One region of the Streptomyces sp. NPDC046197 genome, then DNA from elsewhere that is predicted to be linked to it. Evidence: riboswitches for the same ligand, from Rfam matches in the RefSeq annotation. Region 1 holds a riboswitch; the other holds the start of a gene.

Region 1 (3,199 bases):
TCGGGTGAAGTGGGTGGGCATGGCCGTTCCTTGTCGCTGAAGGTGATGAGGGTGGCGTGGGGGGGTCTTGGGGTGCGGCGAGTCAGAGGACTTTGCTGAGGAAGTCCCTGGTCCGCTCGTGCCGCGGTTTGTCGAGGACCTCGGAGGGCGGGCCCTGTTCGATGATCTTGCCGCCGTCGATGAAGACGACCCGGTCGGCGATCTCGCGGGCGAAGCCGATCTCGTGGGTGACGATGACGAGGGTGGTGCCGCTGGTCGCCAGGTCCTTGATGACGGCGAGGACTTCGCCGACGAGTTCGGGGTCGAGGGCGGAGGTGGGCTCGTCGAAGAGGATGACGCCGGGGCGCAGGGCGAGGGCGCGGGCGATGGCGACGCGCTGCTGCTGGCCGCCGGACAGTTGCCGAGGGTAGGCGCCGACGCGTTCGCCGAGGCCGACGCGTTCGAGGAGTTCCTTGGCCAGTTGCTGCGCCTCGGGCTTGCCGAGCTTTCCGGTGGCGACGGGAGCGGCGGCCACGTTGTCCAGGACGGTCAGGTGCGGGAAGAGGTTGAAGTTCTGGAAGACGAACCCGATCCGGCCGCGCTGGGTGAGGATGGCCCGCTCGCTGAGCTCCTTCAGCCGCTCGCCCTGCCGCTTCACGCCGATCAGCTCGCCGTTGATACTGACGTAGCCGATCTCGGGCTTCTCCAGGTGGTTGATGACCCGCAGCAAAGTGGACTTGCCGGAGCCGGAGGGGCCCAGGATGACGGTGACCTCGCCGGGGCGGACGGTCAGGTCGACGCCGTCCAGTACCCGGTGGGTGCCGTACCACTTGTGCACGTCGTGGACCTCGACGGTGGCGGCCTCGACGTCCGCCACGGCTTCGAGCGTCTCGGCGGTCATACGGCGGCCTCCCGGCGGATGCGGGCCCGCAGGTCGGAAAGACCGGTGCGGAGCTTCTGCAGTGGCGTCGGCGGCAGTCCGCGGGTGGCTCCGCGGGCGTAGTGCCGCTCGACGTAGAACTGGATGACGGACACGATGCTGGTCAGGATCAGGTACCAGACGGTGACGACCAGCAGCAGCGGCACGATGTCGCCGGGGTAGGTGGAGCCCATGGTCTGCGCGGAGCCGAACAGGTCGAGCAGGGAGACGTAGAAGACCAGTGAGGTGCCCTTGATCAGGCCGATGAGCTGGTTGACGTAGTTCGGGGTGATCGAGCGCAGCGCCTGCGGGAAGACGATCTTCCGGAACTGGTAGCTCTTGGGCAGGCCGAGCGCGGCGGCAGCCTCGTGCTGGCCCTGGTCGACGGAGAGGATGCCGCCGCGTACGACCTCGGCCGCGTAGGCGGCCTCGTTGAGGCTGAGGCCGACGACGGCGACGACCATGTCGGTGGCGAGTCTCGACTCGTCGAAGGAGAAGAAGGCCGGCCCGAAGGGGATGCCGACGCTCACCGTCTTGTACAGGGCACTGAAGTTGTAGAGGAAGATCAGCACCACGATGAGCGGGATGGAGCGCAGCGCCCAGACGTAGGTCCAGCTGACCGCGCGCAGCGCCGGGCTCTTCGAGAGCCGGCCCAGTGCGAGCACGATGCCGCCGACAAGGCCCAGCACCGCACTGCAGGCGGTGACTTCGAGGGTGACCAGCAGGCCGTCGAGGATGGTGGGGCGCAGGAACCAGTAGCTCCAGCGGTCCCACTGGTAGAAGGGGTTGGTGACCAGTCCGTGCACGAACTGGGCGACCAGGACCAGCACGACCGCGGTGACGATCCAGCGGCCTGGCCGTCGCAACGGGAGAACTCGCTGCGCGATGAGGGCTTTTGACGGTTCGTCGGTGCTCGGCGCCTCGGCGAGGGTGACGGTGGCACCAGGGGGTTCACTCATGGTGGGCTCCGGCTGGGTGGGAACACCCCGGAAGCACGGCGGCATGCGGCGGTGCACACGACGGCGGGTACCGGGGGCGGGGAGGACGACGGCACACCGCGGTCGCGGTGTTCGTCAGGAAGTGCGGGGGCTGCGGGGAGAGGTCAGCCCCGACAGCGGGCGCGGCCCGGCGCGGTACACAGTGCGCTGTTCACGCGGAGCAGATCGACGGCACGATCGCCGACGAGCAGGTTCGCATACGACGGTACGCAGCTCCGGGAGCGGCGTGCGGCCGTCCTGGGAGCTGCGTACATGGCGTCACCGTCACTCTTCCGGCCCTGTGGACCTCGCGCTTACCGAAACTTCATCGGCCGGGTCGTCACCTGGGGCACCCCACCGCGATGGGAGGGTTGCCGGTCAGCAAGCCAGGGCTTGTCGCTGACGCTCATGACCGTTCTGGGCGGTAGTTAAAACAACGGCCCGAACATTTGTCAACGCCGGTCCAGCAGGTGGAAAGGCAGGCGAGCGGTGTGGGCCGTCCGGTCCAGGATCCGGACGGCCGCCCCGGCGGCCTTCAGGCCCCGGCAGCGGGCGCGCTGGCGGCGTTCGATGCCGTCGATGTCGAGGCGGACGCCGAACGCCGGGGGGCGGCGAGCATGCGGGCGTAGGCCCACAGGGTGGGGTGATCGGCGACGGATCAGGGCTTGAGGCGACCGGTGCCGAACATCGCGGCCGACCAGGCCGTCAGCGCCGCCCCGAGGCCCCAGACCACGGCAAGGGCCCAGCCCGCGCCGACGTCGCCCTGGCCGAGGAAGCCGATCCGCTCGACCTGGACCAGCCAGAAGACCGGGTCGAGGCGGCTCAGGACGTCCCAGAACTGCGGCAGTTGGTGGACCGAGTAGAAGACGCCGCCGAGAAAGCCCAGCGGCAGCAGGATGATCGACTCCATGGAGTAGACGTGGTCGAGGGACTTGGCGTGGCCGCCCGCGATCACGCCGACCTGTGCGGCGACCAGGAGCACGCCGAGTGTGCCGAGCAGCAGGACGAGAGGGCGGGCCGGGGTGGCGCCGTGGGTGAGCGGGAGTGCGACCGCCAGGACGCCCGCACCCACGACGACGCCTCGGGCGATGCCGCCGCCCACCAGTGCCGCGTTGATCTCCCACCACCTGAGCGGGCTCGCGAACACGTCGTCGATGTACTGGTCGCGGCGGGACTCGAACAGGCTGGTCGTTCCGTTGAAGAAGCCGACGTTGACGATCGCCTGGGTGAAGAGGCCGGGCACGATGAACCTGCCGTAGCCGATGCCGTCGATCGTGTCGACGTGCCGGCCGAGAGCCGATCCGAAGACGACGACGAACAGCAC
Region 2 (3,199 bases), on a different contig from region 1:
GCCGCACTCGCCCTGGGCCTGCGGGTCACTGCCGAGCAGAGTGCGGACCAGCGGGTGGGCGCAGAACAGGCCGTCGCGGACGCCGATGCCGTACTCGGCGGAGAGCGCGGCGGCGAAGTGGGAGCTGTTCCAGCCCGCCACCACGAAGGAGATCACGCCGACCCTCGGGGCGTCGTCGCCGAACAGGGAGAGGACCCGGACCTCGGGAACCCCGGCGAGGCCCGCCCGCACCTTGTCGATCAGGTACCGCTCGCGGGCGACGAGGGTGTCGAAGCCGGCCTCGGTGAGGGCCCTGCAGGCGGAGGCGACGGCGTAGGCGCCGATGACGTTCGGTGAGCCGGCCTCGTGGCGGGCGGCGCTCTCGTGCCACTCCACGTCCACTCCCCCGTCGGTGCGGCGCGTGACCCTGCGGCTGGCGCCGCCGCCCGCGAGGTACGGCTCGGCCGCGCGCAGCCAGTCGGCACGGCCGGCCAGGACGCCGGAGCCGAAGGGGGCGTACAGCTTGTGACCGGAGAAGGCGACCCAGTCCACGTCGAGGTCCCGCACCGACACCGGGTGGTGCGGGGCGAGCTGGGCGGCGTCCAGGACGACGCGGGCGCCGTGCGCGTGCGCGGCGGCGGCCAGCTCCCGTACCGGCCACAGCTCGCCGGTGACGTTGGAGGCGCCGGTGACGCAGACGAGGGCGGGGCCGTGCGGGTCGCGGTCGGCCAGCGCCCGCTCCAGGGTCTGGACCGCCTGCCGCGGGGTGCGGGGGGCGTTGAGGTAGGTGACCCGCGCGTCCTTCCAGGGCAGCAGCGAGGCGTGGTGCTCGGTCTCGAAGACGAAGACCTGGCAGTCGGCCGGGAGCGCGCGGGCGAGGAGGTTGAGGGAGTCGGTGGTGGACCGGGTGAAGACCACCTGGTCGGTCCCGCGGCAGTCGAGGAACTCGGCGACCGCCCTGCGGGCGTTCTCGAACAGGTCGGTGGACAGCTGGGAGAGATAGCCGGCGCCGCGGTGGACGCTGCCGTAGTACGGCGCGTACGCGGCCACGTCGTCCCACACGCGCTGGAGGGCCGGCGCGCTGGCGGCGTAGTCGAGGGCGGCGTAGGTGACCTCACCGCCGGTGACGAGCGGGACGGTGACATCCCGTCCCAGAACGGGCAGCGGGGCACAAACGGACTGGTCGGCGGCAAGGGTGGAGACAGACATGGCGAACTCCGGTGAGAGGCAAGCGGAACCACCGTGCGAGCGGATGCGGCTCGAGCACGGAGGAGGGGGAAGGGGGATGCGGAGGCGGGGCTCTACGCCCTATCGCATTCGCTTGCTCACGGAAGGCTCCCTCGAACGACCAGGACCCCTGGCCCCACGCTCAGTCAGGAGCGTGCGAGGGGTCCGCGCTTGCCGCAGACCTCGCTGCCTGCGGCCCGGTCTTCACCCGGGGCACCCCGCCACGGACGGAGGGTTGCCGGACAGTCGGCCGGGGCCTCATGACTGTCACTCATGACCTGATACTGGAACGTACGCGAAGTGATCGCGGTCCCGCAACCCGTGTCCGGATCGCGGGACACCCGTCGGCGAGGGGCCAGGGGGTGTCAGACACCCCCCAGGCGACCCCTAGGCGTTGCTCGCGGCCACCCAGCGCTCCAGCGTCCGCTTCGCCGCCCCGGAGTCGATCGACTCGGCCGCCTGCTGCATCCCGGCGCGGAGCTGCTCCGCCAGGGTCCCGGAACCCGGTTCCAGGGCCACCAGGGCCGCCGCCGAGTTGAGCAGCACGGCGTCCCGTACCGGGCCGGTCTCGCCGTCCAGCAGGCGCCGGGCGACCTCGGCGTTGTAGGAGGCGTCCGCGCCCCGCAGCGCCTCCACCGGCACCAGCTCGATGCCGACGTCCCGCGGGTCGAAGCGCTCCTCGGTGACCTTGCCGTCCCGGACGATCCACACCCGGGAGGTGGAGGTCGTGGTCAGCTCGTCGAGACCGTCGTCGCCGCGGAAGACCAGGGAGGAGTTGCCGCGCTCGGCGAAGACGCCCGCGACGACCGGCGCCATGCGCGGATCCGCGACGCCCACCGCCTGGGCCTTCACCTTCGCCGGGTTGGTGAGCGGACCGATGACGTTGAAGGTGGTGCGGATGCCCAACTGGCCCCGGGCGGCGGCCACATGACGCAGTGCCGGGTGGAACTTCACCGCGAAGCAGATGGTGATGCCCGCTTCCTCGGCGACCTCCGCCACCCGCTTCGGGGTCAGCTGCAGATTGATGCCGAGCTTCTCCAGGACGTCCGACGAGCCCGACGCGGACGAGGCGGCCCGGTTGCCGTGCTTGACGACCTTCGCGCCGGTACCGGCGACGACGATCGAGGACATCGTGGAGATGTTCACCGTCCGCGCGCCGTCGCCGCCGGTGCCCACGATGTCGACGGTCGGACCGGCTACCTCGATCACGTTCGCGTGCTCGTACATGGCCCGGACCAGCCCGGTGATCTCCTCGACCGTCTCGCCCTTGGCCCGCAGGGCCACCAGGAACCCGGCGATCTGGGCGTCGGTCGCCTCGCCGCGCATGATCCGGTCCATCGCCCAGGCCGTGTCGTCCGCGCTCTGGTCGCGGCCGTCGAGCAGGGCGTTCAGTACCGCGGGCCAGGAACGGCCCGCCGCGATGTCGCCTCCAGCGGGGGTCACAGCGCTCATAAGCCGCTCCTGGGTCGGTGTCCCGGACTACGGGACGCAGGTCTCGAACAGGTCCACCCTATCCAGCCCCGGGCACGGCGAAGGGCCCCGTCCGTACACCGGACGGGGCCCTTCGCGTGGCGTGGCGACGCTGGGAGGTCAGTGGTGGCCGTGGCCGCTCGTGATCTCCCGGTACTCCTCGACAGTCGGCTTCGGGATCTGGTTCTCCTCGCCGTAGTACGCGTTGCTCAGCTTGGCGCGCAGCTTCTCGGAGCCCTTCACCTTGCGCTCGACGCCGTTCTCGTCGACCGCCGGGCCGATCTCGGCCGGAGCGTACTGCTCGTGCGCGGTGAGCGTGTGCAGCTGCTCCTGGCTGAGCGGCTCGTGGATCTCGATGAACTCACCGTGCGGCAGGCGCTTGATGATGCCGGTCTCGCGGCCGTGCAGCACCTTGTCGCGGTCCCGACGCTGCAGGCCGAGGCAGATCCGCTTGGTGATGATGAACGCGAGGATCGGTCCGACGAAGAAGCCGATCCGGACGAACCAGGTGACCGCGTTGATC

Evidence for each region. Region 1 has a riboswitch for S-adenosylmethionine ahead of AB0A61_RS08330 (amino acid ABC transporter permease). Riboswitches for the same ligand answer to the same signal wherever they lie in the genome.
Region 2: it holds a riboswitch for S-adenosylmethionine, as region 1 does, so the genes downstream of both, AB0A61_RS32210 (aminotransferase class V-fold PLP-dependent enzyme) here and AB0A61_RS08330 (amino acid ABC transporter permease) in region 1, are expected to answer to the same signal.

The regions. Positions count from the first base shown of each region.
Region 1 covers NZ_JBEYZY010000004.1:284,144-287,342, reverse strand. The annotation lists gene AB0A61_RS08340 (ABC transporter substrate-binding protein) at 1-21, opposite strand, end outside; gene AB0A61_RS08335 (amino acid ABC transporter ATP-binding protein) at 83-880, opposite strand; gene AB0A61_RS08330 (amino acid ABC transporter permease) at 877-1,857, opposite strand; SAM riboswitch class IV at 2,181-2,289, opposite strand; gene AB0A61_RS08325 (hypothetical protein) at 2,328-2,510, opposite strand; gene AB0A61_RS08320 (ABC transporter permease) at 2,534-3,199, opposite strand, start outside.
Region 2 covers NZ_JBEYZY010000032.1:15,397-18,595, forward strand. The annotation lists gene AB0A61_RS32210 (aminotransferase class V-fold PLP-dependent enzyme) at 1-1,188, opposite strand, end outside; SAM riboswitch class IV at 1,369-1,485, opposite strand; gene trpD (anthranilate phosphoribosyltransferase) at 1,594-2,658, opposite strand; gene AB0A61_RS32220 (cytochrome bc complex cytochrome b subunit) at 2,797-3,199, opposite strand, start outside.